4 regions of the Halomonas sp. DP5N14-9 genome follow, and region 1 is predicted to be linked to each of the others. Evidence: predicted binding sites of a transcription regulator. Region 1 holds the regulator's gene; each other region holds the start of a gene.
What was found. The regulator FNR, encoded in region 1, switches genes on or off when oxygen is low (the NO sensors DNR and NnrR bind a similar motif). The targets are predictions, from matches to a motif close to TTGATNTANATCAA.

Region 1 (7,909 bases):
CAGGAATTCGTGCTGCTGTCCTGGCTTTTGATCATCTGCGCCTTCGGCCTGTTCTTCATCACCGTCTTTGCCGGTCGAGTATGGTGCGGCTACACCTGCCCCCAGAGCGTCTGGACCTTCCTGTTCATCTGGGTCGAGCACCGTATCGAGGGGCCGCGCAATCGTCGCATCAAGCTCGACAAACGCTCCTGGGACGCCGACAAGGCCTGGCGCAAGAGTGCCAAGCACGCCATCTGGCTGATCATCTCGGCGGTCACCGGCATCACCTTTGTCGGTTACTTCACCCCGATCGGTGGCCTAATGACGGACCTTGCCACCCTGTCGGCCAGCGGCTGGTCCTATTTCTGGGTCGGCTTCTTTATCGTCTTCACCTACCTGAACGCCGGTTGGCTGCGCGAGCAGGTCTGCCTGTACATGTGCCCCTACGCCCGCTTCCAGTCGGTGATGTTCGATCGCGACACCCTGATCGTGTCCTACGACTACCACCGCGGGGAGCCTCGCGGCCCGCGCAAGCGCAACGCCGACCCGGCAGAGCAGGGCCTTGGCCACTGCATCGACTGCGACCTCTGTGTTCAGGTCTGCCCGACCGGCATCGACATCCGCGACGGTCTGCAGTACCAGTGCATCACCTGCGCCGCCTGCATCGACGCCTGCGACAGCGTCATGGACAAGATGGGCTACCCCCGTGGCCTGGTGCGTTACACTACCGAGCACGCCCTCGACGGCAACAAGACCCACCTGTTGAGACCACGCCTGATCGGCTACCTGGTCGCCCTGGTGGTGATGATCGGCCTGTTCGTCTGGACCATCGCCGACCGCACACCGCTGGATGTGGATGTGGAGCGCGATCGCGCTCGGCTCTACCAGACACTGACCGATGGACGCATCGCCAACTCCTACGCCATGACCGTGCGTAACCTCGACAACCGCCCTCATCGCTACGTGATCGAGGTAGCCGGCATCGAGGGTCTCGAGAGCGACACCACCGCCATCGAGGTTCCCGCCAACCAGTCCCGCCAACTGGTGATGACCTTGAGCGTGAATCCTGATCAGATGGAACAACGCAGTGCCGATATCAGCGTTCGCGTCCTCGCCGAGGACGATCCGTCCGTGGCCATCGAACGTGAAAGCCGCTTTATAGGAGTTACCCCCTGATGTCCCTGTCCGATCCCCAGGTGCCGCCCTGGTACAAGCAGTTCTGGCCCTGGTTCCTGATCGCCCTGCTGCTGTCGTCGGTCACCTTCAGCATGGTCTACCTGGCCTTCTCGATCCGCTACTTCGACGGTTCGGTGCCGGACGATTACTACAAGGAAGGTCTGGCCATCAACGTCCAGCTCGAAAAGCAGCAACGTGCCGAGGCGCTGGGGCTGGCGGCCGAGCTGCGCATCGACGCCACCACCGGCGACGTGGTGGTAACGCTCGATGGCGACGAACGCCCAGAGCGGCTGGATCTGGCGCTGAAGTTCCCCACCGATGGCGCCCGCGACCGGGCACTGGTGCTGACCCACACCCGTGCAGGCCACTATGTCGGCACCCTCGACCGCAATCTGCGCTATCGCTGGTACCTTCAGCTGCAGCCCCACGCAGAAGGCGCGTCAGGACAGCCTGAATGGCGCCTGACCGGCGAGGCAGAGTTCCCGCGGGAGACCTCCGTGCGCCTGACACCGGGACTCTGATGGCGGCCTCGTGCTACCACTGTGGCGCCCCGGTGGAGGCCACAGCACCCTGGTCGATCACCCTGGATGGCCAGCGCCATCCGCTGTGCTGCCCGGGCTGCGAGGCGGTGGCCCAGGCCATCGTCGGCGGCGGCCTGGACAGCTACTATCGCTTTCGCACCGCCCTGCCGGAGCGCCCATCGCCGACACCCGCCGACGAGGCCCGCTATCAGGTATTCGACGATCCGGGCCTGCAGGATCGTTTCGTGCGTCAGGATGGCGACACCAAGGTAGCGACCCTGGCGGTGGATGGCATCACCTGCGCCGCCTGCGCCTGGCTGATCGAACACCGCCTGAATGCCCTCGACGGCCTGGAGAGCTGCGCTGTCAATCTTTCCCAGCATCGCCTTCAGGTGCGCTGGGATCCCGAACGCCTGTCGCTGTCGCGCCTGCTGGCCGAGATGGCTGCCATCGGCTATCCCTCCCAGCCCTACGAGCCGGACCAGGCTCAGCAGCGGCTCAAGCAACAGTCGCGCCAGATGATAAGACGCCTGATCGTGGCGGCCGTCGGCATGATGCAGGTGCTGATGTTTTCCATCCCGCACTACGTCGACGGCGGTGATCTCAGTAGCGAGTTCGAGCGTCTGTTTGCCTGGCTATCGCTGGCGTTGACCACTCCGGTGGTACTGTACTCGGCCCAACCCTTCTTCGTCGGCGCCCTGCGCGATCTGCGAACCCGCGTGCTGGGCATGGATGTGCCGGTGGCCCTGGCCATCGGTGGTGCCTTTATCGCCAGCACCTGGTCGGTCGTGAGCGACTCCGGTGATCGCTACTTCGACTCGGTCAGCATGTTCACCTTCTTCCTGCTGTTCGGACGCTACCTGGAGTCTCGCGCCCGTACCCACTACGGCCGTAGCGGCAATGCCCTGGCCAGTGCCCTGCCGAGCGCTGCGGTGCGCCTCGACGAGCATGGCGATGAACGCGTCATCCCCGCCAGTCGGCTGGTCCCGGGTGACCGGGTTCGGGTCAGCCCCGGCGCCCAGATCCCCGCGGACGGCAACCTGACCTCGGGCCTGGCCCAGATCGACGAGTCGCTGCTGACCGGCGAATCGCTGCCCTGCCTGCGTCGCCAGGGAGATACCGTGCACGCAGGTACCCTGTGCATGGACAGCCCGATCGAAGTGATGGTCACCCGCGTCGGCGACGACACCCGCGCCGCCGGCATTCTCGATCTCACCGACCGTGCCTTCGCCCATCGTCCACGTATCGCCCGCCTGGCCGAGCAGGTGGCCCATCGCTTCGTGTTGAACCTGCTGGTCATCACCGCCCTGGTGGCGCTGGTCTGGAGCCTGATCGACCCTAGCCGCAGCCTGTGGATCACCCTGTCGGTACTGGTGGTGACCTGCCCCTGCGCCCTGGCGCTGGCGACCCCCACCGCCCTGACCGTGGCCCACGGTCGGCTGAGACGTGCCGGGGTACTGGTGACCCGAGCCGATGCGCTGGAGACCCTGGCCTGTCTCGATCGCGTCGTCTTCGACAAGACCGGCACCCTGACCCGGGGTCGCATGCAACTCGCCGAACACCGGCCGCTGAGCGACGACGAAGGAAGCGCCAACAATGGCGAGATGGACCCTGCCGCCAAGCGCCGGCATCTGGCCCTGGCGGCGGCACTGGAGACCGGCTCGGAGCACCCCATCGCCCGTGCCTTCGCTGCCTGGCGCGACGCCAGCTGCCAGGCCAGCGAACTGCGCAATCACCCGGGTCAGGGCGTGGAAGGCGTGATCGACGGCCGGCGCTGGCGACTGGGCCAGCCGGGTTTTGCCTGCCTGGGCCAACCCGTTACTGAGCTCCCTGGCGCAGGGCTTTGGCTGCTGCTGGCCTGCGAAGGCAAGCCCCAGGCCTGGTTCAAGCTCGACGATCAGCCCCGTGACGACGCCGCCGAGACCCTCGCCGCCCTCGCCCAGCGGGGGCTTGCCATCGAGATCCTGTCGGGCGACCGCGCAGTCAACGTCGGCCAGCTTGCCCGCACGCTGGGCGTCGATCAGTGGCGTGGCGAGGCCACCCCCGAGGACAAGCTCGGGCACTTGAAGGCGCGACAGGCACAGGGTGAAAAGGTGGCCATGGTCGGTGATGGCATCAATGACGTGCCGGTACTGGCCGGCGCCGACCTTGCCATCGCCATGGCCGGGGCCAGCGACCTCACCCGCACCCGCGCCGATCTGGTATTGCTGGGCGAACCGCTCACGGGTATCGTCGAAGCCATCGAGGTGGCCGGTCAGACCCGTCGCATCATTCGCCAGAATCTGTCCTGGTCGGTGCTCTACAATGTCGTGGCGCTGCCCGCAGCGGCGCTGGGCTTCGTGCCCCCATGGCTTGCCGCCATCGGCATGTCACTCAGCTCGTTGCTGGTCATCGGCAATGCCCTGCGTCTGCGACGTGGACGCACCAGGCGGACCGCGACGCCTTCACCCGTCACCGCAAGCCCCGGCCCATGAGCATCCTTTACCTGTTGATACCCTTGTCGTTGATCCTGCTGGGCCTGGCGGTCTGGGCCTTCTTCTGGGCGGTGCGCAACGACCAGTTCGAGGACCTCGAAGGCCCCGCCTATCGCATCCTGTTCGAGGATGAGGACGACACTCGCGGTGCCGATGACGGCGCTTCCTCTTCCGAAACGCCTGCGCAGACATCCGATCGTGGTCCATCGTCCAGAGGGCCTGAGTGAACCCTACCGGCCTGGAACTGCCTCCCATGATGGCGGCCTTCGTGTTTGGCCTGCTCGGCGGTGCACACTGTATTGGCATGTGCGGCGGTATCATGAGCGCCCTGACCTTTGCCATCCCACCCAGCATGCGTCAACCTTGGCGGGTGAGCACACTTGTGCTCGGCTACAATGTAGGTCGTATCACCAGCTACTGTGTGGCGGGCGCTCTAGTTGCCGCCCTGGGTTCGGTGATCGGCCTTTCGCCGACCCTGCGTGGCCTGATGCAGATCGTCGCCAGCCTGATGTTGATCCTGATGGCGCTTTACATTGCCGATCTATGGAAAGGCCTGCGTCACGTCGAGGCACTGGGACGTCACCTCTGGAGGTACCTGGAACCCGCAGGCAGACGCCTGTTGCCGGTGGTGCGTCTGCCCCAGGCGGTGGCGCTGGGCGCCATCTGGGGCTGGCTGCCCTGTGGCCTGGTGTACTCGATGCTGGCCTGGAGCCTGGCACGGGCCGAGCCCCTCGAGGGCGCACTGCTGATGGCGAGCTTCGGTCTTGGTACGCTTCCGGCGCTTGTGGTGACGGGCCTCGCCGCCAGACAAATGCAGGCCCTGCTGGCGCATCGGGCAACACGCCTTGTCGCCGCTGGCATGATCATCGCCTTTGCCGTCTGGCAACTTTGGACTGGGCTGCATCAATGACGCATCCTACCTCTAAGTTATTAATCCTAAAGAGGTAGACGCCACTTTTAGCTGATCTGAGGGTGTAGAATAGTGCCATCAACGTGCTGTACGGGCGACGTCTGTTCTCCCCATGGCCCAGTCAATATCGATCCCAGATCCACAGGAGCTGCGAATGAGTCCTACGGCCCAAGATCGGCGGCGTCCCATGCTGCATGAGACTCGCTGTGAGTCCTGCAGCCTGAGTTCCTTGTGCCTTCCGCTGTCGCTGGAGACCGCCGACCTCGAGCGCTTCGATTCCATCATCCGTCGTCACCCGCCGATCAAGAAAGGCACACGATTGGTCGAGCAGGGAGATCGCTTCACCAGCGTCTTCGCGGTCCGATCGGGGAGTCTCAAGCAGATCACCACCGAAGGCAGCGGCGAAGCTCAGTTGACCAACTTCTTCCTGCCCAGTGAACTGGTTGGTCTGGATGGCATCGACGACGGCCGCTATCCCGGCAGCGTGGTGGCGCTGGAGACCACAACGGTGTGCGAGATTCCCTTCGACCGCCTCGATGCGCTGACCCAGACCCTACCGGAGCTGCGTGCCCAGCTGTTTCGCACCCTGAGCAAGGAGCTGCGAGAGGACCGCCGGATGATGCAGCTGCTGTCACGCAAGACCGCCGATCAGCGCCTGGCCTGCTTCTTCCTCGGCCTGTCGGACCGCTTCCGCCGCCGCGGCTATTCACCGTTCAGCTTCCGCCTGTCCATGTCCCGCGCCGACATCGGCAATCACCTGGGGCTGGCGGTGGAAACGGTCAGCCGTATCCTCGGGCGTTTCCAGCAGCAGGATCTGGTGGCGGTATCGGGACGTGAGGTCAATATCCTCGACCTGACCGCGCTGTCGACCCTGGCCGACACCGAAGTTACCTGAGCGGGCCTGGCGGCAGTGTGCCGGGCTTGGCCAGCAGCGCCCGGTACCCAGGATCTGGAAAGCAAAGCGTAGTAGATGGCGTGTGACAAGAAAGAGGCCGCATCCGGAGATGCGGCCTCTTTTGCTGTCATGGCGTCATGCACATTCGCTGTTGGCGAGATCAGCCGGCATCCACCACGTCGATGCGCCGGGCCTGGCGTTCGGCCTGTACGGCCTCCAGCCCCTCGAAGTCGAACAGTTGCCGATCCGCCAGCTGCGACGGCGCTACATTGGTCACCGCCTTGAACATGCTCTCGAGGCGCCCGGGATGCTTGACCTCCCACTCGGCCAGCATCTCCTTGACCACCTGGCGCTGCAGGTTGGGCTGGGAACCACACAGGTTGCACGGGATGATCGGGAACTCCATCGCCTCGCTGTAGGCCTGAATATCGGCCTCGCGGCAGTACGCCAGCGGGCGGATGACGATGTTCTTGCCGTCGTCGGAGAGCAGCTTGGGCGGCATCGCCTTGAGGCTGCCACCGAAGAACATGTTCAGAAACAGCGTCTCGAGAATGTCCTCGCGGTGGTGGCCCAGGGCGATCTTGGTCGCCCCGATCTCCTCGGCGAAGCCATAGAGAGAGCCGCGCCGCAGGCGTGAGCAGAGCGCGCAGGTGGTCTTGCCCTCCGGCGTCTTCTCCTTCACCACCGAATAGGTGTCGCGCTCGAGGATGTGGTAGTCCACGCCGATGCTGTCCAGATAGTTCGGCAGCACATGCTCCGGAAAGCCCGGCTGCTTCTGATCCAGATTCACCGCCACCAGCGAGAAGTTGACCGGCGCGTTGCGCTGAAGGCTGCGCAGGATCTCGAGCATGGTGTAGCTGTCCTTGCCACCAGACAGACACACCATGATCTTGTCGCCTTCCTGGATCATGCCGTAGTCGATGATGGCGTTGCCGGCCTGGCGGCGCAGGCGCTTCTGCAGCTTGTTGAACTCACGCCGTGCCTTGGCCTGAACGTGAGCTTCCGTCTGGTCGCCATCCGCAGCAGGGTCGGCCGGGCTGTCGCCGGCATCGATCGAGAGATGGTCATCCTCGGGGGTACGGGGATCGAACAGGGTGGCGGAGGCGGACTGTGGCGACATGGGAGCGGGACATCACGGCTGAAAATGAAAGAGGCGCCAGTCTACCATCCGGACGCTTTAGTGGCGAAGAGGTCAGCGACCGCTTACCCCGGCGAGGACAATAAGGGGGGGGGGCTTTTCGTCGGCGGCACATCGGAAACCGCCAGGGACGACACCGCCGTAGTGGCGCCCTTGCGCGTCGTGGCCTGGTCTGGTCTGGTCTGGTCTGGTCCGGCAAGTCGAAGAACGCAAGTGCCTGTCAGCCAGGCCCTAGGCGCTGTCCGAAAAGTCGACGAGCGAAGGTTAGACAAGGCAAAAATCGGTGAGAAAGCGCAGTTTACGGGGTGTAAATGAGCATGTTGATCCGATTTTTAACGCCGTATTACCGAGCGCGGGCACTTTTCAGACAAGCCCTAGACGACGTTCAGCGCCAGCAGATAGCGCACCACCACGCCCAGCAACAGCAGCAGGATGCCGGCACGTTGCCAGCCAAACTCGCGCACGGTCAGGGTCAGTCGCTTCTCCCAGAACTTGACCATGCCCCACAGGTCCCGGGTACGGCGATAGTACTGGAGGTAGGCCACCAGCACCGAGACCAGGCCCAGCGCCAGCAGCGTGGGCTCGAGAAGGGTCAACATGGCGTGCAGACTCATGACAGGATCTCCTTGCAGGTGAATGGTTGCCGGTGCGGGTGGCACCGGGTCAGCGCGGATGACGGCAACGGGTCAGCGCGGATGACGGCAACGGGTCAGCGCGATGGCGCCGTGAGTGCCCCGCTTTCCAGGCGCAGATGCATCAGCGCCGTGGTGACGGCGTCGCCCAGGGCCGTATGGCGTCCCATGATCGGGACTCCAA
Region 2 (7,909 bases), on a different contig from region 1:
ATGACCTGGGCGCCGTGATCGCGGTCCCCCGGGAGCGGCTGGCCGGTCTGGTGGCGCTACTTGGGGCAACCCTGGACGGCGACCCCATGGCCATGGATGAGGCCGTGCGCGGGCTCGGCGGTCGACAGGGAGAGGGCGCGCCGCTGGCGCTGTATCGCGAATCCGCGGAAGCGGTGTCGCCGCTGTTCGCGCCCGGTGAGCAGGACTTCGGCGATGTACGGGTGCATCGGCGTCTGCGCGAGCTGAGCCCCCGGGTGTGGGGCGCGCTGGACCGCCTGCAGCCCCCTGCCGGCATGCTGTTGCTGGTGCGTACGCTCAATGGTCATTACTGGAACCTGGTGCGGCTCGAGGGGCGCCTGGACATGCATTCACGGAGTGCACAGTTGCTGGATGCCTACGCCGTCTGAGGCGCGGGTCTGCCCAGCCGGTGCATGCACTGTTAGACTGTGCCGTTTTCAATTTCGGGGAGATAGCGATGCTGGCGTTATGGGTGGATCAACTGCTGGGTTTTGCCGCGGGCGCCCTGGCAGCCATTCGGCAGGATGAACGCTATCCGAGCTTGATGAGCTGGGCGCGCGAGGAGGGGCCTGCCTGCGTGGGCGGTGACAAGGCCCTGGCCCAGGCGCTGGCTCCCGAACTGTGGTCCCAGACGCCCCTGGCACGTCTCGACTTCGCCTGTGAAACCCTGGCACGCCCTGGCCGCAACGAGCCTTGCTGGTGCGACTCTGGACGCAAGATGAAGCAGTGCTGCGGTGCCGTCAGCCTGCCCGGTCACCTGCCACCTCATCTGATGTGGATGCTGTCGCTGCGCGAGTGGAAAGGGGAGACGCTGAAGGCTGCCCTGGCCAGTGGTCGCGCCCCTGCCCAGGCGCTGTTGGAGGCGGGGCTGATCGCCGCCGAATCGGGCCAGCGAGGACGTGCCCAGCAGATCCTCGAGTCACTGTTCGACAATGCCGACTGGGAGCGCCTGCCGGAACAGGCCGAGCCCGCCTTCGAGATCCTGCTGGACCTTTTCCAGGAGCGCGGTTTCCACCGCAAGCGCGAGGCGCTGCTGGACGAGGTGCTGGAGCGGGGACCGATGTTCCTGCGTGGCGTGGCGCTGGAGCGGCTGTGTCTGATGCACCTGGACAACGACGATCTCGACAGTGCTCGCTCGGCCTTCGTGCGTGCCCAGCAGGCCCTTCCCGATTCGCCGACCCTGGCCTATATCGAGGCCATGCTGCTGCTCCACGAAGGTCACGACGAGGAAGCCATGGAGCGCTCGCGCTTCTGGCTGCGGCGGCTGACCCGCCAGGGTGATCTCGACCCCGACCAGCTGCAGTTCCTGGCGGACCTGGCCGACAACCCCGGCGCCACCCTGGCCGATCAGCTGCTGTGCGCCGAAGAGGATCTCGGCGAGCCCCTGGTAGGCCTGCAGACCCTGCTGGCGGAGTTGCCGCCGCCCCCGCCGATCAAGGTGGTGGAGGAAGACGGGCAGTTGCTGTATCGCTCCACGGCGCGGGAGGACACGCTGTTCGCCGCCTTCCAGGAGGGTTTCCAGGTCGACGTGGACCCGGATGCGCCGATGGGCTTTCTCGGAGATCCCTGGTTCAATGCCGCAGCCTGGTTGCCGGCGCTGTGTGCCAACCCCGAACAGCTTGATTCACCGGCGGTACTGCAGTCGGTGTCGCTGGCGCTGACCAGCCGTTTTGGCAGTCTGCCGTGGATGGCGCCGAGTCTGTTCGAGCCCCTGGCCGAGCGTCTCGAGCGCTGGCTTCTGCAGATTCGTCAGAGTGGCGACGGCGCCTTCCAGTGGGACCAGGAAGACAACGCCCAGCTGCTGCGGGCGGGGCTTGCACTGGTAGTGGGTATGGAACGTGGCTCCCGCCAGCACTCGCGGGAACTGGCCGAGCTGCTGCTGTCGCTGGACGAGCAGGACAGTCTGGGGCTGCGCGAGCTGGTGCTCGACCAGTTGCTGCGCGAAGGCCGCGACGACGAGGCGCTGGAGATCAGCCGCCAGGCCCTGGAGGTCGGTCCTGCCGATGACGAGACGCCGCTGCTGGGCATGTACATGGGGCAGGTGCTGGCGCTGTACCGACTGGGCCAGCTCGACGACGCGGCCCTGGCATTGGAGAGCGCCCAGCGCCACAACGCCCACGCGGTGGCGCTTCTCTGCAGCGACAACCCCAAACGTGGCGCCATCCCCGGCAATGGCCAGCTGGCCGAGCCCGGCACCCGCGCCGAGGCCTGGCAGTACCGTACCCTGATGCGCGATCAGTGGCGCAGCACACCGGGCGCGCTGGCCTGGCTTGAGGAGCGCAGCGGACGGCGCGGTTGATCGCAAGCCCTGTTCAAGGGATGCACTACAAGGCGGGCTCAGCAAGGTGGGATTGGTCACGTGCCTGCGCTGGATAACGGCTCCGGCTGAGCCTGGGGGCGCGTAGCGCCGAAGTTCTACTCAGACCCCCAGGTACGGGGCCAAACGCTGAAGTACCATGGAAAAAGAGGGCCGACAATGTCGGCCCTCTTTTTGTGATGCACACTGCATCGATGGCGTCATGGCTTGTCGAGGCTGACGGCGTGATCCCCTGGCTCGCGCACATGGTGTCGCCAGACCCACAGCGCCATCAGGATGGCCGGTACGCCCAGCGCCGAGGCCAGCACGAAGAAGCTCGGGTAGCCCATTCCCTCCACCACCAGGCCGCCAAAGCCTGACAGGAACTTTCCGGGCAGGGTCATCAACGACGAGAACAGGGCGTACTGGGTGGCGGTGTAGGCCCGCGAGGTCAGGCTCGACAGGAAGGCGATGAACACTGCGCTTGCCAGGCCATTGCTGAGGTTGTCGCCGACGATAGTGAGCACCAGCAGCGAGTGCTGGGCGCCACTGAGCGCCAGCCAGGCGAACATCAGGTTGGTCAGCACGGTGGCCGTAGCGCCGAGCACCAGGATGCGTCCGATGCCGTAGCGCACCACCAGCACCCCGCCGACCAACCCGCCGAGGAGACTCATGATGACGCCGAACACCTTGGTCACGGTGGCGATGGTGTCGAGGCTGAAGCCGAGGTCGACGTACAGCGGATAGGCCATCGAGGCCATCGCCAGGTCGCTGATGCGATAGATGCCGATAAACAGCAAAAGTCCCAGTGCGCCCAGTCCGAAGCGCCCGAAGAAGTCGAGAAAGGGGCAGACCACGGAGCCGATCAACCAGGCGCCGGTGCGCCGGACCCATGCGGGCCGGCCGCGGCTGGCGCGCAGGAAGGCGCGCACCCGGGGCTCCTTGGCCAGGCGACTGGCCAGCGGTTGGCGCGGCGGCTCGGGACGCAACAGTACGGTGATCATGCCCACCGCCGTCAGTGCCGCCATGCACTGGTAGGACACCTGCCAGGAGAAGGCCGACGCCAGATACAGCGCCCCTGCACCGGCCATGATCAGGCCGCCGCGATAGCCGATGATGTAGGTGGACGCCATCGCTGCCTGGACCTCGTCCTCGGCCGACTCGATACGAAAGGCGTCGATGGCGATGTCCTGGGTGGCCGAGCCGAAGGCCACCATCAGCGCAAACAGCGCCACCGCGCCGAGCTGGGAGGCCGGGTCCAGCGACGAAAGGCCCAGCAGGCCGCCCATGATCAGCGCCTGGCCGGCAAGCATCCAGCTGCGCCGCTGGCCCAGCAGGCGGGTCAGCAGCGGCAGGCGGAAGGCGTCCACCACCGGTGCCCAGAAGAACTTTATCGAGTACAGCAGTCCAATCCACGAGAAGAAACCGATGGCGGCGACCTCGACCCCGCTGGTACGCAGCCAGGTGGTCAGGGTGGAGAACACCAGCAGAAAGGGAAGGCCCGCAGAAAAGCCCAGAAACAGCATGGCCAGCACGGGTAGTCGCAGGTAGACGCGCAGGGCGTCGACCCAGGGATGCTGGCCGGACGAGGTGGGCATGGATAGCCTCCTTGCAGTTGGTCGGCCACAGGCCGCCTTCCGAATGGTAAAATGCGCGCAACATCTCGGTGCGGCTCGACGAATTGTTGCAAAGCCGCAGGGGCGATACCAGCGGTGATCATCAAGGGTCGTCGGCAACGCGCCGGGAACCGCGTCAATGACAGGCGATACTGCCGGCTTGGTGGCTGGTGGTGGTTGAGTCTGGAAGGAGTCACATGAGTCACAGCAATATCGAGGCGGGCCTGGTGGGCGATGCCACCCCGCGCTGGTACGTGGTCCAGTGCAAGGGCGGAGAGTCGTTCCGGGCCGCCGAGCATCTGGCCAACCAGGGATACGAGCTCTTTCATCCGGTGCTGGAGGTGCAGAAGAAGCGCCGCAACAAGCTGACCTGGGTCGAGGAGCCGTTGTTCCCCTACTATCTGTTTTTGCGGCTCGACCAGGTCGAGAGCAACTGGCGCCCGATTCGCTCGACGCGCGGAGTGTTGAAGATCGTGACCTTCGGGCTGTCGATGCCGGTGCCGGTCAGCGATGAGCTGATCGACCTGCTGCGCCAGCACGGCGAAGCCAAGGACGACGATCCTGGCCAGCTTTACTTCCGGGCCGGAGAGTCGGTGGAGATCACCGACGGACCCTTCAAGGACCTCAAGGCGGTGTTCGAGAGCCACAAGGGCGAAGAGCGGGCGATCGTGCTGCTCAACATGCTGCATCGCCAGCAGCGCCTGGAAATGCCCGTCGCCGCGCTCAAGCGCCAGGACTGATGTCGACCCCAAGGAGCCCGAGATGAGAGTTTCTCCCCAGTGTGTGGTGCGCCTGCACTATGTCCTGAGCAACCAGCAGGGCGACGTCCTGGACGATTCCTGGAAGCGCGATGAGCCGCTGGAGTATCTGCACGGCCACGGCAACCTGATGGAAGGCCTCGAGCGGGCCCTGGTCGACGCCGAGGTCGGCAGCCGCCTCAGCGTCACCCTGTCCCCGGCCGAGGCCTATGGACTGCGCGACGAGTCGCTGGTGCGCGAGGTGGGACGCCAGGCCTTTCCCGGTACCGATCTGCGCCCCGGCATGTGCTTCCAGACCCCCGGCGATGCTGGCCCACAGATCGTCAGCGTGGTAGAGGTCAAGGGGGACAGCGTGGTGGTGGACACCAACCATCCCCTGGCCGGGGAGACCCTGTCGTATCGCCTCGAGGTGCTCGATATTCGCCAGGCGACCCGCGCCGAACTGGCCAAGGGGCACCCGCTGCCGCCCGGCACCGAGGCCTCCGAGGTGGAGGACCGCAAGGTCCTCTAGGGTCCCGGCAGTGGTAGCTGGAGGCGCTCTCGCTGAAAGGGTGCCACAGACGACGAAAAAGCCGCCTCTTGAAGGCGGCTTTTTCGTCGTCATGGCGGGCCGATGTCTCGCGGTCACCCTTGACGCAGGTCAGCACAATTCAAGGGCCGACCGGGTACCATGAATTCATCGACACAGAGACAGGAGGACAGCGCCATGTACGTCGACAACGCCGTCATTTTCGGGCTGGGTGCCGTCGCTCTCTCTGTGGCCTTCATGGCCGGCTGGATCGCTTTTATCATCCGCGACGCTCACCGTCGCAAGCGATAGTCGTCAACCAGCGTCAGGGGAGGGGGAGTCATCCCCCTTTTTCAACCGACCCTTCGGGGTCGGTTTTTTTTTGCATTATTGCACCTGAGCGCACCTGAACTCGCCTGAATTCCTCTGGACCCGCCTGCCAGGCGCGCCGCGACAAGCCGCGGCGCGCCACGCGGGGCCTTAACGGGCGATGCGCTGCTTGAGGAACTCGACGATCTCTTCGGCGGGTACCATGGTGGCCTCGCTGTCACGGCGACCCTTGTACTCGAGCTCACCCTTGTCGAGGCTGCGATCGCCCACCACCAGTCGATGGGGCAGGCCCATCAGTTCCTGATCGGCGAAGCGCACGCCGGGACGCAGATCACGATCATCCAGCAGCACGTCGAAGCCGGCGGCGCTGAGTTCGTCGTGCAGGCGCTCGCTGGTCTCGCGCACGCGCTGGGACTTGTGGGCGTTCATCGGCACGATGGCGATATGGAAGGGGGCGATGGCGTCGGGCCAGATGATCCCGCCCTGGTCGTGGTTCTGCTCGATGGCAGAGGCCACCACGCGGGTGATGCCGATGCCGTAGCAGCCCATCCAGGGGTGAACCGCCTTGCCTTCGTCGCCCAGCACGGTGGCATTCATCGCCTCGCTGTACTTGCGACCGAGCTGGAACACGTGGCCTACCTCGATGCCGCGCTTGATCGACAGCACGCCCTTGCCGTCGGGTGACGGGTCACCCTCGACCACGTTACGTAGGTCGGCGACCTTGGGCAGGGCCACGTCGCGCTCCCAGTTGATGCCGAAGTAGTGCTTGCCGTCGACGTTGGCACCGGCGCCGAAGTCGCTCATCAGCGCCACGCTGCGATCGATGACGATCGGCATCTCGAGCCCGACCGGGCCCAGCGAGCCGGGGCCGGCGCCAACGGCGGCGCGGATCTCTTCTTCGTTGGCCATGGTCAGCGGTGTCGCCACCTCCTCGAGGTGTTCGGCCTTGACCTCGTTGAGTTCATGATCACCGCGCACCAGCAGCGCCACCAGGCCGCCCTCGTGGCCGTGCACCATCAGGGTCTTGATGGTCTTCTCGATGGGCAGGCCGTGCTGCTCGACCAGGGTGGCGATGGTCTTGGCGTTGGGGGTGTCGACCAGCCTCAGCTCCTCGGTGGGCTCGGCGCGGCGGGCATCGCTGTCCAGGGGCGCAGGCAGGGCCTCGGCCTTTTCCATGTTGGCGGCGTAGTCGGACTCGGTGGAGAAGACGATATCGTCCTCGCCGGAGTCGGCCAGTACGTGGAATTCGTGGGAGCCGGTACCACCGATGGAGCCGTTGTCGGCGATCACCGGACGGAAGTCGAGACCCAGGCGAGTGAAGATGCGCACGTAGGCGTCGTACATCTTCTGGTAGGTGTCCTTGAGCGAGGCCTCGTCCAGGTGGAAGGAGTAGGCGTCCTTCATGATGAACTCACGCGAGCGCATGACCCCGAAGCGCGGACGGATCTCGTCACGGAACTTGGTCTGGATCTGGTAGAAGTTGGCCGGCAGCTGCTTGTAGCTGGCGATCTCCTTGCGTACCAGGTCGGTGATCACCTCTTCGTGGGTCGGGCCGACGCAGTAGTCACGCTGGTGTCGATCCTTCAGGCGCAGCAGTTCCGGACCGTACTGCTCCCAGCGGCCGGACTCCTGCCACAGCTCGGCCGGCTGCACCGCCGGCATCAGCAGCTCCTGGGCGCCGGCACGGTCCATCTCCTCGCGCACGATACGCTCCACCTTGCGCAGGGTGCGAAGGCCCAGCGGCAGCCAGGTGTACAGGCCGGAGGTGAGGCGGCGAATCATGCCCGCGCGCAGCATCAGCTGGTGGCTGATGACCTCGGCGTCGGCAGGAGTTTCCTTCAGGGTACTGATCAGAAGTTCGGTGGCGCGCATGGGTCCGCAGGTTCCTTCACATCGAGTCTGGTAAGCGCTGGAGGCGAGCAGGACAGCAGGCTGTCCCGTCGATGGCCGTCGAGGGGCATCCTCGGCGACTCGCATCCGGCCATGAAAGTGACGTGCATTGTACGGGGAAGGCGTCATGCCGGCAAAAGCAACCGCCACCGTTGGTGGCGACAGGGAGCGAAGGTTGGCGAACGTGGTAGGATGCGCATGAGTTTTATCATGCTGGGCAGCGGTCGAGTCGTTGTCGGCACCGCTTTCCGTCATTTATGCCAGATTACTGCAAGAGGAAGTTGTTCATGCTGCGTCCGCCCCGTCTGCTTACCGGCCTGGTGCTTGCCACCACCCTGACCTCGCTCGTCGGCTGCGGTACCGTCTTTCATCCCGAACGCAAGGGGCAGATCAGTGGTCGCATCGACCCGGTGGTGGCGGTGGCCAACGGCGTCGGCCTGCTGTTCTTTATCGTGCCCGGGGTGATCGCCTACGCGGTGGACTTCTCCAACGG
Region 3 (7,909 bases), on a different contig from region 1:
GATCCGCGCCACCAACCCCTGCGGTGAGCAGCCGCTGCCGCCGGAGGGCGCCTGCCTGCTGGGGTCGGTCAACCTGACCCGCTTCGTGATCGATCCGTTCGGCGACAAGCCGCGCTTCGACTGGGACAAGTACCGCGAAGTAGTGGCGATCTTCACCCGCATGCTCGACAACGTGGTCGAGATTAGCGGCCTGCCGCTGTCCGGCCAGCGTCGCGAGATCGAGGCCAAGCGCCGCCACGGCATGGGTTTCCTGGGCCTCGGCTCGACCATGACCATGCTCAAGATGCCCTATGGCTCGGCCGAGTCGCTGGGCTTCACCGAGGAGGTCAGCCGAGTGCTGGCCGTGGAGGGCTGGAAGCAGGCGCTGGAGCTGTCCCGCGAGAAGGGCATGGCCCCGATCCTCGAGCAGGAGTTCGAGCTGACGCCGAAGATGCTGCGCGAGCGCCCCGAGCTCGGCCGCGACGGCTACGAGGTCGGCGACAAGGTGCCCGGGCGCATCCTGCACGCCCGCTACAGCCGCTATATGCAGAAGATCGCAGAGGTCGAGCCGCAGCTGGTGGCGGAGCTGGCCGAGCACGGCGCGCGCTTCACCCACCACTCGTCGATCGCCCCCACCGGCACGATCAGCCTGTCGCTGGGCAACAACGCCTCCAATGGTATCGAGCCGTCGTTCTCCCATCGCTACTTCCGCAACGTGATCCAGGCCGGCAAGAAGACCAAGGAGCAGGTCGAGGTGGTGTCCTTCGAGCTTGCCGCTTACCGTCACTTCATGCACGCCGACGCGGTGGAAAGCGACCTGCCCGAGTACTTCATCACCGCCGACGCGGTGACCCCCAAGCAGCACGTGGCGGTGCAGGCCGCGGCCCAGGCCTGGGTCGACTCGGCGATCTCCAAGACCGTCAACGTGCCCACCGACTTTGCCTTCGAGGCGTTCAAGGACCTGTACCTGGACGCCTACCAGAGCCGCCTCAAGGGCTGCACCACCTTCCGCTTCAACCCGGAGGCCTTCCAGGGCGTGCTGGTGCGCGAGGATGACCTCAAGAACACCACCTATATCTTCGAGCTGGAGAACGGCGAGACCCTCGAGCTCAAGGGCGACGAGACGGTGATCTACGACGGCGAGGAACACAACGCCGCCAACCTCTACGACGGCTTGAAGGAGGGGACCTATGGCAAGTGGTAATCGGACCAGCGGCGAGCCGGTCGGCGAGCCGCAACATCATGCCTGGGTCGTGAGCGTGTCACGCCCGCATCATCTTTCTGGAGGAGCCCGCTGATGGCTGTCGAAATCAATTCCAAGATCGTGGGCTACCGCGTCAAGAGCGAGGAGGCCGCCCCCGCGCCGGCCCCGCTGCCCGAGGAAAACCCGCTGACCATGCGCATCCCCTCGCGCCCCGAGGGAACGCTGGAGGCAGTATCCGAGAAGATCTCCTACGTCGGCGCCGAAGGCCGCAAGAAGGTCTACCTGCTGGTGTCCTTCATGCCGGTGGAAGGCGTGCTCAACGGCCAGCGGGTGATTATCGAGCGCCCGGTGGAGTTCTTCTTCCCCTCCGGCCAGCTGTCCAGCGAACACCAGTGGATCACCGCCACCATGCGCAGCCTGTCGCTGGCCGCCCGCGGCGGCTACGTCACCCAGGCGGTGGCGGATCTGCGCAAGGTGGCCTGGGACAAGGGCCTGGTGCGCTGCGGCATGAACCGCTGGAACAAGCCGATGTTCCACGACTCCGAGGTCGCCGCCATCGCCTGGTCGATCCAGCAGATCCTCTATCGTCGCGGCTTCCTCGACATCGACGGCAACCAGATTCCGGTGGAGGAGCTGGTCAGCCGCTACGCCCGGCGCCAGGCCTCCGGCCACGGCTGGTACCCCGCCGAGGTCGAGGACGAGACCCCGAGCGGCGCGGTCGAGCCGCTGGATGGCAAGCCTGCCGAGTCCGCCGCCGAAGGCGCCGGCCCCGCCGTGGTCGGCAACTGCCCCGAGTGTCGCGGCGAGCTGATCATGATGGACGGCTGCCCCACCTGCTACGCCGGCTGCGGCTGGTCGAAGTGTGGTTGAGAGCCTTGCTGGACGAACAAGAGGGCGCCAATGCGGCGCCCTTTTTTGTCGGTCACTATTGGCGCTGCTACTCGGCGGTACCCGATGAGCGGTTGCCACCACGATGTGTGGAAGCGTTGGTGCGCGGGCGGTGTTGATGCATATCACGAACACAGGCGCGGGGTATCGCTAGCATGACCCGGCGGCGTCGTGCCGCTTGACCAGGAACCCGTCATGTCGCTGTCGCCGCTTGGCTCGCTGTCGTTGCCTTCTCTTGCCCTTCCTGCCCTGCCCACCCTTCCTTCGTTGCCGTCGTCGTTGACGTCTGGCGCCTTGACTCGGGTGCCCCATCGTCTGCATCTGTCACTGATGCGCCGTCTCGGCCCGCTGCCCCTGCCGCTGTTGCGCACGAGTCTCGAGCCCTGGCTCAACCGCACCCTGGCCGAGCCACTGGCCGACGGTGAGTTCGACGTGCTTGAAGGGCGCCGGGTGTGTCTGTCCATCGATGATCTGGCGCTGGCGGTCACCCTGACCCTCACGCACGGTCGCCTGCAGGTCACCGACGCGCCCTGGGAGGCGAAGGTGGCGGGGGGCTGGCGCGAGTTCGCCTGCCTGGCCAGCCGCGAGGAAGACCCGGACAGCCTGTTCTTCCAGCGCCGGCTGTGCCTGGAGGGTGATACCGAACTGGGGCTGACGGTGAAGAACCTGCTGGATGGGCAGGAAATGGAACTGCTGCATCCCTACCTGCTCGAGGCGCTGGGCCAGCTGCAGCGCTGGCTGCCTCGCGAGGCCTAGGCGCCTGGTTACCGCCTGCTGGTTGTCGGGGTGAGCCATCTAGCGATGGAGGCCGGCGAACCGGCCTCCTGAGTGAGGTGGCGTGGGAGGGAAGGGGCTTTCAGTCTTCCAGCACCGGCGCCAGATCCATCCCTGCCTGGCCGTGCCAGTAGCCGTTGCACAGCTCGGCGTCCACCAGCGCCAGCGGCGAGGGCGCCGGATAGCGTCCCTGGCGGGCCAGATCGAAGTCCGCCACCACCTCATCCATCCCCTCTGAACGCGGACTTAGCCGGGCCGTGGTGACGCCCATCGCGGCCATCTCGGCAAGCTCGTGGCGCAGGTCCTGACAGGCCCCGGACAGGGTCTGGATACCATTCAGGGTGAACAGTCGGCGGCTGTCGTCCTGGGTGGTCAGCGACAGCCCTTCCGGATAGTCTTGGCAGACGAACTGGCAGCGATCCTTGGGGTGCTGGTGGTGGCGCGCGGTAAAGCAGCGCGACGACCAGGCCAGCGGCAGGTGGCCGTAGGCCAGTACCTCGCAGTCCAGCGCCAGCCCCGCCTCGCGGGCGTCAGACAGCAGCCGGGCCAGGTCGGCGCCAGGCAACTCCACCGGGGCGACGAAGCGGAACATGCCGGCGCGCTTGAGGATTTCCAGGGTCGGCACATTGTAGAGGTTGAGCGCCGGGCCGCCGACGAAGGGCAGGCCCGCCTCGGACAGCCGGTGCACCGCGCTCATGTCGTTGGCCTCGACCAGGAAGTCGCCGTTGTCGCACAGCTTGGTCAGGTCGCGCAGGTCGGCGTTGGACTCGATCAGGGTCTGCGAACCGAGGATCACCTGCTTGCCGGCGGCGGCCAGCTGATGGCCGATCTCCAGCCAGTCGGCGAGCTTCATGTCGCGCCGCCGAGAGCACACGGTCTCGCCCAGGGTGACGCTGGCCAGCGGCCAGTGGCAGGCCTGTTCATAGAAGGCGAAGTAGCGCTCGCGGGTCCAGTAGAAGGACACCGGGCCAAGGCTCAATTCCAGTGAAGCAGCGGTCATCTCGCCTCCTGTCATTTCCAGTCGCGCTCGTAGGCGCCGAGGGTGTGGGTGGAGCCTTCGGCCAGCGGCGCCAGGGCGGCGCTCCAGTCGGCCTGGGGGCGGTAGTCGTCGCCGGCCCGGTCCAGATGATCCAGCGCCTGGCGCCACACTCGGGTGACGCTGGCCACATAGGCCGGACTGCGCTGGCGACCCTCGATCTTGATCGCCTTGATGCCCAGCGCCGCCAGCTGGGGCAGCAGATCCAGGGTGTTGAGGCTGGTCGGCGCCTCGATGGCGTGGCCGATATCACCCTCGACGTCGAAGCGTCCCTTGCACAGGGTCGGGTAGCCGGCCTGTTCGTCGGCGCGGTAGCGGTCGATCAAGACGCCGTTCAGGCGCGACTCGCGTCCGCTGGCGGTCTCCTCCCAGCGCACGTGGGCCGCCGGCGAACACACGCCGTGGGTGTTGGGCGACTCGCCGGTCAGGTAGGACGACAGATAGCAGCGGCCCTCGGCCATGATGCACAGGCTGCCGAAGGCGAACACCTCGAGCTCCACCGGGCTGTGGCGCGCCAGGTCGCGTACCTGGTGGATCGACAGTACCCTGGGCAGCACCGCACGGCGGATGCCGAACTCGCGGTGGTAGAAGGCTAGCGCCTCGTGGCTGGTGGCGGAGCCCTGCACCGACAGGTGGCGGGGGATGTCCGGGTGGCGCTCGGCGGCGTAGGCCAAAAGGCCCGGGTCGGCCAGGATCAGGGCGTCGACCTGAAGCGAAGCCGCCTGGTCCACCGCCGCGCGCCACTGGGCCAGGCTCGACTGCTGCGGGTAGGTATTGATCGCGCAGAACACCCGACAGCCCCGGGCGTGGGCGTAGTCGATACCTTCCCGGGCGCGCTTGTCGGTGAAGTTCAGCCCGGCGAACTGGCGGGCATTGGTGGCGTTCTGAAAGCCGAAGTAGACCGCGTTGGCGCCCTCGTCCACGGCGCGCTTCAAAGCGGGCAGGCTACCCGCGGGACAGACCAGTTCCATGTCGATCTCCGAGCGAAGAGAGGCGCCATGCTAGCCCCGCGCGGACACCGCCGGCTTGATGCGTATCAGTGTCCGCCAATGAAGTCGGGGATGGAGCGAATGGATGACGCGCTGCACCGGGGCCGGGTGTGGATAACCTGGCGATGGCGGGGGGCCGACTTGCGGGCCAGGCGTGCAGATAAAGGTGGGGATGAACTTGTGAGTCGTTCTGTGGATAACCCTGTGTGGCACCTTGTGAAAAGCGGTGGGCAGGCGGTGCAGGGGCTGTGGACTGTGGTGTATAAGTCGCGTGTCAGTGGTGGATCAGCGGCTCGCTCGCTGTCGTAAACGAAAACGGGCCCCGCAGGGCCCGTGGTCTTCATGCCGGTGCCTACTGACCGCCGGAGGGGAAGTGGAACTCCGCCTGGGTGGTCTCGAAGGGCGAGGGCCAGCGCTGTGACACCGCCTTGCGGCGGGTGTAGAAGCGCACAGCGTCAGGGCCGTAGGCGTGCAGGTCGCCGAACAGCGAACGCTTCCAGCCGCCGAAGCTGTGGCTGGCCACCGGCACCGGCAGCGGCACGTTGATACCCACCATGCCGACCTCGATGGCGTCGGTGAAGCGACGCGCCGCCTCGCCGTCACGGGTGAACAGACAGGTGCCGTTGCCGTACTCGTGGGCGTTGGTCAGGGCGATGGCCTCATCGAGGCTGTCGACACGCACCACGCACAGCACCGGGCCGAAGATCTCCTCGCGGTAGATGGTCATCTCCGGGGTGACCCGGTCGAACAGGCAGCCGCCGACGAAGAAGCCGTTCTCGTGGCCCGGGACCACCAGGTCGCGGCCGTCGGCCACCAGGGTGGCACCTTCCTGCACGCCCTTCTCGATATAGCCGAGCACCTTGTCGCGATGCTGGGCGGTGACCAGGGCGCCCATGTCCAGGCCCTTGTCGGTGCCGGGGCCGATCTTCAGCGCGGCGATCTTGGGACCCATGGCCTCGATCAGGCGGTCGGCGGTGTCATCGCCGACGCACACCGCCACCGAGATCGCCATGCAGCGCTCGCCGGCGCTGCCGAAGGCGGCCCCCATCAGGGTGTTGGCAGCGTTGTCGATATCGGCGTCGGCCAGCACCACGGCGTGGTTCTTGGCACCACCGAGGGCCTGCACCCGCTTGCCGCTCTCGGCACCACGCCGGTAGATGGTCTCGGCGATGGGGGTCGAGCCGACGAAGGACACGGCCTTGATCTCGGGGGCGTCGAGCAGCGCCTCGACGGTCTCGCGGCCGCCCTGGACCACGTTCATGATGCCCTGGGGCAGGCCGGCTTCCTCGAGCAGGCGGGCGACCGCCAGGGCGGCGGACGGGTCCTTCTCGGAGGGCTTGAGCACGAAGGCGTTGCCGCAGGCGATGGCCATCGGGTACATCCACAGCGGCACCATCGCCGGGAAGTTGAACGGGGTGATGCCGGCCACCACGCCCAGCGGCTGGAAGTTGGAGAAGGCGTCGATGGACGGCCCCACATTGTGGGAGTACTCGCCCTTGAGCAGCTCCGGCACGCCACAGGCGTACTCGACGTTCTCGATGCCGCGCTTGAGCTCGCCCATGGCGTCCTCGAGGGTCTTGCCGTGCTCCTCGCTGATCAGCTGCACCAGGCGATCGGCGTCACGCTCCAGCAGCGCCTTGAAGCGGTACATCACCTGGGCGCGCTTGGCCGGCGGGGTGTCGCGCCAGGCCGGGAAGGCCGCCTGGGCGGCGTCGATGGCGGCCTTGACGGTGTCGGCGTCGCCGTCGGCGACCTGGCGAATGGTCTCGCCGGTGGCCGGGTTGGTGACCGGCAGGTGGCGGCCGGCCTCGAGATCCTGACCATTGATCCAGTGATTGACGTTGTCCATCGAGGGTCCTCAAGTGTCGAAAGGGCGGACGGGCAGGGCCCGTCCGCGCTGTGGATAATGCTGTGAACAGTGGGTGTAAAGGTTGTCCACAGGCTGTCGGTTTCAGGTGGATAAGCCGGGCGCTCGGTGCCGGCAAGCGGGCGCAGTCGAGCGGCCCCAGTCAAGCGGCCTCAGTCGAGCCGGTCGAGGGTCTCGGCGACGGCGTCGAACAGGCGCTCGAGCTCGGCCTCGGTGGTGGCGAAGGGAGGGCCGAACTGCAGGGTGTCGCCGCCGAAGCGCACATAGAAGCCGGCCTCCCACAGCGCCAGGTGGGCGTCGCGCGGGCGGATGGCCGGATCGCCGTCGCGCGGGGCCAGCTGGATCGCCCCGGCCAGGCCGAAGTTGCGGATGTCGACCACATGGGGGCGGCCCTTCAAGGCGTGCAGGCGATCCTCGAAGGCCGGGGCGATGGCCCTGACCTGGGCCGGGAAGTCCTCGCGCTCGAGCAGGTCCAGCGCGGCCAGGGCGGCGGCGCAGGCCACCGGATGGCCGCTGTAGGTGTAACCGTGGGGGAATTCGATGGCGTGTCCCGGGCCGCCGGCGTGCATGAAGGTGTCATGGATCTCGCCAGAGGCGATCACCGCACCCATCGGCACGCAGCCGTTGGTGATCTGCTTGGCCACCGTCATCAGATCAGGGGTGACACCGAAGGCCTCGGCGCCGGTGCGCGCGCCGCTGCGACCGAAGGCGGTGATTACCTCGTCGAAGATCAACAGGATGTCGTGGGCCGAGCAGATCTCGCGCAGCCGCTCGAGGTAGCCCTTGGGCGGCACGATGACCCCGGCTGAGCCGGACATCGGCTCGACGATCACCGCGGCGATGTTGGAGGCGTCGTGCAGGGCGATCTGCTCGAGCAGCGCATCGGCGAGTTCGGCCCCGGTCTCGGCCTGGCCCCGGGTGAAGGCCTGGTTCGGCTGCAGGGTGTGGGGCAGGTGGCTCGAGTCCAGCAACTGGCCGAAGTGCTTGCGGTTGCCGCCGATGCCGCCAAGGCTGGTGCCGCCGATGTTGACCCCGTGGTAGCCCTTGGCGCGGCCGATCATGCGGGTCTTTTCCGGGCGGCCCTTGAGCCGCCAGTAGGCCTTGGCCATCTTCAGCGCGGTATCGGCGGACTCGGAGCCGGAATCGGTGAAGAACACATGGTCGAGCCCGGC
Region 4 (7,909 bases), on a different contig from region 1:
TCGAGCCAGATACCGAAGCCAGGGCCGGACAGCCGGCAGCGCTCGATGCTGGCGCCATGGGCGGTCCTTTCCACGTGAACGCCCGCATCCATGGCGGTCAGGTCCGCGCCCCAGTGCTGAAGGGTCAGCCCGGACAGGGAAATGCCAGGTGAGCGCAAGGTCAGCAGGGTCCCGCTGCCGCCGCCATCGATCACCACACCGGCACCGTCGGCGACCAAGCTGAGTGGCTTGTCGATGATCACCGGGCCTGTCGTGTAGTGGCCCGGTGCGAGCCGCAGGATATCGTTGGGCTCGGCCTGCTCGACCCAGCGCTTGAGCGGTGTGCCCGCGGTCACCTTCAGCTCAGCGGCCAGCACCTCGCTGGGACTCAGTGCCGCCAGCAGCGCCAGCCCTGCGGTCAGGGCCAGCGCCATCGGTGTTGCTCGGTCGGATGCCGAGCAACCTGCAGGAAAGGAGAGAGCTCGAAACATGGTGATGTCGCCTGGGCCGGGCCGAGCGCCATCGGCGCCCGGCCCGGCCGCTCCTCAGGCCTTCTCCACCAGCATGCGACCGAACATTTCCATATGCATCGCGTGGCAGAACCAGTTGCAGTAGTACCAGTGCACCCCGGCGCGTTCGGCGGTGAAGGTGACGCTGGACGTCTGCTGCGGACCGATCTCCATGGACACGCCATGGTTGACCATGCAGAAGCCGTGGGTCAGGTCTTCGACGGTATCCAGGTTGGTGATCACCACCGTGACCTCGTCACCCTGCTTCACCTTGAATTCGGTGATGCCGTACTGGGGCGCGACAGAGGTCATGTAGACGCGCACCTTGTTGCCGTCGCGGATGACCTTGTTGTCGCTCTCCAGGGTGATACCGTCGGCCTCGGCCATGGCGCGGGTGGGTGCGAAGAACGGATCCTGGCGATCCCACACCTGGATCGGGTTGAGCTGGTCGGCGCGCATCATGATGGCGTCATGGGGCTCGGCGTAGGTCGGGCCGTCATGCACCAGCTTCATGGTGTCGCCGGAGATGTCGATCAGCTGATCGTTTTCCGGGTGCAGCGGTCCCACCGGCAGGAAGCGGTCCTTGGAGAACTTGCACAGCACCACCAGCCACTTGCCGTCGGCATCGCGGGTCTCGCACAGGCTGGCGTGGTTGTGGCCCGGCTGATAGTGCACGTCGAGCTTCTGGTGGATGTAGTTGACGTCCTCGCCGTTGTAGGCGCGGATCGCCTCCTCGATGTTCCACTTGGCCACCTGGCTGTCGATGAACAGGGTGGTGTAGGCGAAGCCGCGACCGTCGAAGGTCGTATGCAGCGGCCCCAGGCCCAGCTCCGGCTCGGCGACCACGCTGTCACGCGGCTCGATCTCGTCGGCGAACAGCGCCGGCAGCTTGTCGATGGCGATGATCGACACCGTCGGCGACAGCTTGCCGTTGGCGATGAAGTACTTGCCGTCGGGTGAGGTATTCAGGCCATGGGGATTCTTGGGCACCGGAATGTAGCGCGTCAGCGGTGAGCCCTTGCGTCCGTCCAGCACCGGCACCGGGGAGTCGCCCAGGGTCTCGAACTGGCCCTTCTCGACGGCGGCCTCGATGGCTTCGACGTCGTACACCACCACCCAGTCACGCTCGGCACGCATGCTGTCGGCCAGGGTCATGCCCTTCTCGGAGTTGTAGCAGGTCGAGGCAACGAAGCGGCCGGTGTAGTCGGCGTCGGTGTTGTCCAGGTTGCCATCGACGATCACCTGCCAGGCCACCTCCATGGTCTCGGCGTCGATGGCGTTGAACATGGTGTAGTAGTTCGCAGGATTCTCCAGGTCGCGACCGTCGTTGACCTGGGGGATCGGGAACTCGGCGTTGGCGAAGACGTACTTGGTATAGGGCACCTTCTGCAGACGCAGGCCGTGGATGGCCTGGACGTTGGGAATAGTGGTGACCTTGTCGGTCTTCATGATGTCGAGGCGGATCCGCGCCACCCGGGTATTGGCCTTGTCGTTGATGAACAGGTACTTGCCGTCATAACGACCGTCGGTGAGCGAGGCGTGGGGGTGGTGGGCGTCGCCGTTGTGGAAACGCGCGGACTCGCCGAGGATGTGCTTGGACTCGTTGGTGATGCCCCAGCCGGTGGCGCTCTCGGTGTTGAACACCGGAATGCGCATCAACTCGCGCATGGAGGGGATGCCCAGCACCCTCACTTCGCCGGAGTGGCCGCCGCTCCAGAAGCCGTAGTATTCGTCGAGTTCACCGGGGGCCACCATGGCATCGCCTTCACTGGCGCGGGCACTGCGGCTGCCGAGCAGGGCGCTGGTGCCAACACCGCCGACCACTCCGCTGGCAAGGCCGGCGCCGGCGACGCCGGTCACCGCACTGTTGCGTAGAAAGTGGCGTCGGGCCAGATTCTGGATACTGCGGGAATCGTCACTCACTTCAGTTCTCCTCAAGGCAGGGTATACGCCGCGGGTCGCCGTCCTGGCTTGATCCGCGGGGTTCTGCGTCACCCACGTCGCCGTGCGTCCTCGCCGCATTCCGTTCCAGGCGCTTTCTGCGCTTGACCCGGGGCGGACAGCGACGGTCGTCGTCGTAGGTGATCTGGCAGTCCAGGCAGTAGTGGCACTCCGAGGCCTCGATGCGACCGTCGGGATGGATGGCCACCAGCTCGCAGTCGTTGGCGCAGATCTGGCAGGGCGTGCCGCACTGGCCACGGTGCCGCCTGAGCCAGTCGTAAAGGCGCAGGCGACCGGCGATGGCCAGGCTCGCGCCCAGCGGGCAGACGTAGCGGCAGTAGGCCTTGTGCATGAAGGCCGAGCTTGCGATCAGTGCCACGGCGTAGAGCACATAGCCCCAGTCGCGCAGGAAGTGCAGGGTGATGGCGGTCTTGAACGGCTCGACCTCGGCCAGCCGCTCCGCCTGTCCCAGGTCGTAGAAGGACACCCCGACCAGGCCAAACAGGATCAGATACTTCACCACCCACAGCCGCCGGTGCACGGCGAAGGGCAGCGTCAGTTGCGGCACCTTCAGGTGACGGGCGAGCTGGTTGACCAGGTCCTGCAGCGCACCGAAGGGGCACAGCCAGCCGCAGAAGATGCTGCGGCCCCACAGCACCAGAGTGACCGCCACGAAGACCCACAGCACGAACATCAGCGGGTCGATCAGGAAGGCCGACCAGCTGAAGCCATGGCTGGCGGAATTGGCGACGGCAGGGATGACGGCATGGATCAGCGCCAGCACATTGACCACCGAGAGCTGGGCCAGCGACACCCAGCCGATATAGACCAGGGTGTAGAGCAGGAAGGCCTTGCGCAGCGGGCGCAGCAGGCGCGGGCGACGCGCCAGGGCGTCCTGGAACGCCAGGATCAGTGACAGCGTCACCAGTCCAGCACCAAGCCCGATCAGCTCTAGCCGACTCTGCTGCCACATCTCGAGCCACAGCGGGGCGGGCTCCACCGGCTCGGGGCGCTCGATAAAGGCCTCGGGCAGCGCCTGGTCGAGATGAAAGCGGGTAAACTCCTGGGTCAGCGGCCCCGAGGCCCGGCGCACCAGCAGGTTCAGCCGCCAGGGCGTGCCCGGGTCGAAGTGGGCGTCCTCGTGGATCACGAAGATGTCGCGTTCGCTTAGTGCGGGGGCTCCGTCGATGGCCAGGCGCGGCAGGCGGCGCTGGTCGCTGTCGTGGAAGCTGATCGAGGCGTTGCCCTGGACCAGCTCGATACGATCGAAGATGCCGCCGCGCACGTAGCCCGACCCCTTGTAGGAAAAGCTGCCATCGGCGAGCAGGGCAACGGCGTGTTCGCCGGGGGCGAGGCTCGCCATCAACTGGTCGTAGCCGCGCTCGCCGAGCAGATTGCGGCCAACGCTCGGCGCATTGAGGTAGCCCAGGTAAAGATCGATGAAGGTGGCGTCGCGGGGCGGACGCTGGCCGCTCAGGTAGTGCTCCGCCGGGGTGCCGGCGAAGGCGTCATCGACCTCTCCCTGGCGCAGGGTCAGGTGACCCAGTGCCCCCTGGTCGAGCAAGCCCTGCCAGTCGGCGGGCGCGTAGACCTCGTCGCGCACACGGGCGATTGGCGCTGCCGCGGGGTCTTCGATCAGCCCAAGGGCGGCGGCGACCAGGCGTCCTGCCCGCATGATGGTGTCGTTGACCACGATGACGGTCACGGTGGCGCCGGAGATGGCATCGACGTCCTCTCCCACCTCCAGGCGCGACGTCACCGAGGTACCCAGGTGCTGGCCGGCGAAGTCGTCCAGCCGCTCTGACGGGATACCGACCAGCATGATCGGCTCGGAATGATTGAGCACCTTGGCCAGGCGCAGGCTGGCGGAAGGATCGATGGCGATCAGCAGGTTGACCGGCTTGCCCGAGTAGGCGGGGATCGGCGCGACCTCGGCACTTTCGAAGGCGTAGCCGACCAGCTCGTCGCCACGGTAGAGCGCATTGACCGGCCACGGCAGGTCGGCCACCGGCTCGACTCTGTCCGTACCGGGAAAGGCCTCCTGAAACAGGGCGATGTCACCCTTGGCGCTGCCAAGGTCACCGGGATACTGATCGAATTCCAGCGCCAGGGCGGGCAGGCTCATGCACATCACCAACAGGGCGATGAACAGGCGCAGAGAGGAAGACCAGTGGCGGAGTAAATGGCGGGGGGCTTGGGTCATGGCATGACCTCGAGGCGCGAAGCGCCCCGAGGACGCTTCGCGCACCAGGGTGGGATCAGGGCGTCAGGGACGAGAAGTAGGCGGCGATGTCGGCGATATCCTGATCCGACAGGGCCGCTGCCTGGGGCGCCATGATGGCGGACATGCCACCGCCGCGCTGACCCTCGCGATAGGCCTTGAGCGCGCTTTCCAGGTACGCGGCGTTCTGACCCGCCAGGTTGGGATAGATCGGTCCGGTGGCCTTGCCGTCGGTGCCATGGCAGGCGGCGCAGGCGCCGATCTTGGTTTCACCTGCGGCGGCGTCGCCGGCGGCCTGGGCGTTGAGACTGAACAGACAGGCGGCGCCAAGCGCGGCCAGGGGGATCCATTTCATGATGAGCGCTCCTCGGTCTTGGGGCGTGATGCCTGACGCAAGCGGCGTGCTGCTTGGGTCAGGCATCACCGTTTCCGCGGGATGTCCCTTGGGACTCTCGAGTATTGGAGCGCTTAGCGACAATACCCTATGACGTTGGTCAACTTTAGGCGGGGAGAGGTACGTCTTCCGTACTATGCTTGATCGGGATCACTGGCGTGGCAGGGGCATCATTGCGGTCGGCTCGCGGTTGCACTACCTCCAGCGAGAAAAGCTCAAAAAGGGTGAGCGCCGGGACGTCGTTGCCGTGATTTGATGCAGATCATGTCTGGCTTCGTCTTGCCGGGACGGGCGGATTCGACGTGCGACAATGCCGACAGATGCCGCCGTCGGGCGGTCGTGTCATGAGGGGCCTTGTCGATGTCATCCGATGTTTTGCCGTTTCAGCGTGCGCTGGTCGAGAAGTACGACCGTCCAGGGCCGCGCTACACCTCCTATCCCACCGCGCCGCACTTCCACGACGGTTTCGGCGTCTCCGACTATCGCCAGGCGGTGGAGCGCAGCCAGCAGGGGGAGCCGAAGCCGCTGTCGGTCTACGTCCATGTGCCCTTCTGCGAAAGCCTCTGCTACTACTGTGCCTGCTCCAAGATCATTACCCACAATCGCGAGCGTGCCGCCGAGTACCTGGTGCTGCTCAAGCGCGAGATCGCCCTGCAGGCGGCGCTGTTCGACGAGTCCCGGGAGCTCAACCAGCTGCACCTGGGGGGTGGCACCCCGACCTTTCTGTCTAACGACCAGCTCAAGGGGCTGATCGACGCCCTGGCGCGCCACTTCCGCTTCGCCCCTGAGCAGCGCCGGGAATTCTCGCTGGAGGTGGATCCGCGTACGGTGACGCCTGCCCAGATCCATGAACTGCGCGAGATGGGCTTCAACCGTCTGAGTTTTGGCGTCCAGGACTTCGATCCGCTGGTGCAGAAGGCGGTCAACCGCGTGCAGAGCGAGGCCAAGGTGGCGGCGCTGGTGGACGCCGCCCGGGACGCCGGCTTCGCCTCGGTGTCGGTGGATCTGATCTATGGTCTGCCGCTGCAGACTCGCGACAGCTTCGACGCCACCCTGGCCAAGGTGGTGGCGCTGAGACCCGACCGCATCGCCGCTTACAGCTACGCCCACCTGCCGTCGCTGTTCAAGGCCCAGCGGCTGATTCGCGACGAGGACATGCCGCCGCCCGGGCGCAAGCTCGAGCTGCTCGAGCTGACAATCGAGCGGCTGACCCAGGCGGGCTACGTCTATATCGGCATGGATCACTTTGCGCTGCCCGAGGACGAACTCAGCCGAGCCCGCCACGATGGCACCCTGCAGCGTAATTTCCAGGGCTATTCCACCCACGCCCAGTGCGACATGATCGGGCTCGGGGTCACCTCCATCGGCAAGGTCGGCGACGCCTACAGCCAGAACGTCAAGACCACCGCCGAGTACGCCGAGCACCTCGAAGCCGGGCGGCTGCCGGTGTTGCGGGGCTATCGGCTGAGCGACGAAGACCAGCTGCGTGCCGAGCTGATCACCTCGCTGATGTGTCACGGCGAGGTGCGCTTCGCCGAGTTCGAGGCCCGTCACGCTATCGACTTCCGCACGCATTTCGCCTGCGCCCTCGACCAGCTCGACGAGATGCAGGCCGACGGCTTGATCGAGATCAAGCAACACGTGCTCAGGGTGCTGCCGGCGGGACGCCTGATGATGCGCAACGTGGCCATGGCCTTCGATGCCTACCTGGTCCCCGGCAGCGGGCGCTTCTCGCGCACCGTCTAGCCTGCTCTGCCTCGGAGGCCTCTGGGCGAGACGCCCGGGGTAGCCCGCGCTACCTTTTATGCGCCAAAGCCGAATTAACGATCGGGTCTTCCATGGCCCGATTTTTCGTTTATATTGTGCCGCCGGTCGAAAATTTTACTATATCTGGTAGGGTGCCCGAGCTTATCCGGAGCGCGCATCCGACCCTTTACGACCCCGTTTATTTGCCGGTAACTTCATCGGAGACAAGCTTTCATGACCACATCCGCCAAGGCCGCCGCCCTGTCGCAGGAGGTTCCCATGCAGGGCCCCTCGTATGACATCTGGGACGCCAAGTATCGCTTGAAGGACCGCCACGGCCAGCCCGTCGACGCCGACCTTCAGGCCACCTGGGACCGCGTGGCCAAGGCGCTGGCCGCCGTCGAGGGCGACGCCGCCGACAAGTGGCTGCCGAAGTTTCGCTGGGCGCTGGAAAACGGCGCCGTGCCGGCAGGCCGGATCACCTCCAATGCCGGGGCCGAGGGCTACAAGCCTGCGGTCAGCCTGATCAACTGCACGGTATCGCGGACCATCCGCGACTCCATGCACGACATCCTCGACAGCGTGGTGGACGCGGGCATGACCCTCAAGGCCGGCTGCGGCATCGGCTACGAGTTCTCCACCCTGCGCCACAAGGGCGCCTTCGTGTTCGGCGCCGGAGCCGGCACCAACGGCCCGCTGGCGTTCATGGATATCTACGACAAGATGTGCTTCACGGTGGCCTCCGCCGGCGGCCGTCGCGGCGCCCAGATGGGTACCTTCGACGTCGGTCATCCCGACGTGCGCGACTTTATCGAGGCCAAGCGTGAGGCCGGTCGCTTGCGCCAGTTCAACCTGAGCCTGCTGATCACCGACGAGTTCATGGAAGCGGTGAAGCAGGACGCCGACTGGCCGCTGGCCTTCCCGCTGCACGAGTGCGAGAAGGGCGACGTCGACGACAGCGAGCTGATCTACCGCGACTGGCCGGTGATCGAGGATGGCTACACCCAGGACGCCGAAGGTCGCGTGGCCTGCCGCGTGGTCGAGGTGATCAAGGCCCGCGAGCTGTGGGACACCATCATGCGTTCCACCTACGACTACGCCGAGCCCGGGTTCATCCTG

Region 2: a site for FNR is predicted at 5,319-5,332, ahead of ccoM (cytochrome c oxidase subunit CcoM). Genes of this name have one in related genera too.
Region 3: a site for FNR is predicted at 2,187-2,200, ahead of KUW00_RS07500 (SCP2 domain-containing protein). Genes of this name have one in related genera too.
Region 4: a site for FNR is predicted at 5,297-5,310, ahead of hemN (oxygen-independent coproporphyrinogen III oxidase). Genes of this name have one in related genera too.

Annotation. Positions count from the first base shown of each region.
Region 1 is NZ_JAHVHR010000002.1:345,232-353,140, forward strand. Features, by position in the region: gene ccoG (cytochrome c oxidase accessory protein CcoG) at 1-1,155, shown strand, start outside; gene KUW00_RS03165 (FixH family protein) at 1,155-1,676, shown strand; gene KUW00_RS03170 (heavy metal translocating P-type ATPase) at 1,676-4,150, shown strand; gene ccoS (cbb3-type cytochrome oxidase assembly protein CcoS) at 4,147-4,377, shown strand; gene KUW00_RS03180 (sulfite exporter TauE/SafE family protein) at 4,374-5,060, shown strand; gene fnr (fumarate/nitrate reduction transcriptional regulator Fnr) at 5,215-5,955, shown strand; gene ttcA (tRNA 2-thiocytidine(32) synthetase TtcA) at 6,116-7,075, opposite strand; gene KUW00_RS03195 (hypothetical protein) at 7,468-7,707, opposite strand; gene KUW00_RS03200 (3'-5' exonuclease) at 7,803-7,909, opposite strand, start outside.
Region 2 is NZ_JAHVHR010000024.1:292,653-300,561, forward strand. Features, by position in the region: gene KUW00_RS14285 (ABC1 kinase family protein) at 1-407, shown strand, start outside; gene KUW00_RS14290 (SEC-C domain-containing protein) at 476-2,317, shown strand; gene KUW00_RS14295 (AmpG family muropeptide MFS transporter) at 2,536-3,912, opposite strand; gene rfaH (transcription/translation regulatory transformer protein RfaH) at 4,128-4,670, shown strand; gene KUW00_RS14305 (peptidylprolyl isomerase) at 4,693-5,199, shown strand; gene ccoM (cytochrome c oxidase subunit CcoM) at 5,395-5,508, shown strand; gene KUW00_RS14310 (proline--tRNA ligase) at 5,677-7,398, opposite strand; gene KUW00_RS14315 (hypothetical protein) at 7,704-7,909, shown strand, end outside.
Region 3 is NZ_JAHVHR010000009.1:181,499-189,407, forward strand. Features, by position in the region: gene KUW00_RS07490 (adenosylcobalamin-dependent ribonucleoside-diphosphate reductase) at 1-1,183, shown strand, start outside; gene KUW00_RS07495 (ribonucleoside-diphosphate reductase) at 1,277-2,053, shown strand; gene KUW00_RS07500 (SCP2 domain-containing protein) at 2,267-2,827, shown strand; gene KUW00_RS07505 (U32 family peptidase) at 2,928-3,845, opposite strand; gene KUW00_RS07510 (peptidase U32 family protein) at 3,857-4,852, opposite strand; gene KUW00_RS07515 (CoA-acylating methylmalonate-semialdehyde dehydrogenase) at 5,223-6,719, opposite strand; gene KUW00_RS07520 (aminotransferase class III-fold pyridoxal phosphate-dependent enzyme) at 6,890-7,909, opposite strand, start outside.
Region 4 is NZ_JAHVHR010000009.1:173,546-181,454, forward strand. Features, by position in the region: gene KUW00_RS07465 (nitrous oxide reductase family maturation protein NosD) at 1-413, opposite strand, end outside; gene nosZ (TAT-dependent nitrous-oxide reductase) at 525-2,411, opposite strand; gene KUW00_RS07475 (NosR/NirI family protein) at 2,413-4,632, opposite strand; gene KUW00_RS07480 (c-type cytochrome) at 4,688-5,005, opposite strand; gene hemN (oxygen-independent coproporphyrinogen III oxidase) at 5,405-6,790, shown strand; gene KUW00_RS07490 (adenosylcobalamin-dependent ribonucleoside-diphosphate reductase) at 7,025-7,909, shown strand, end outside.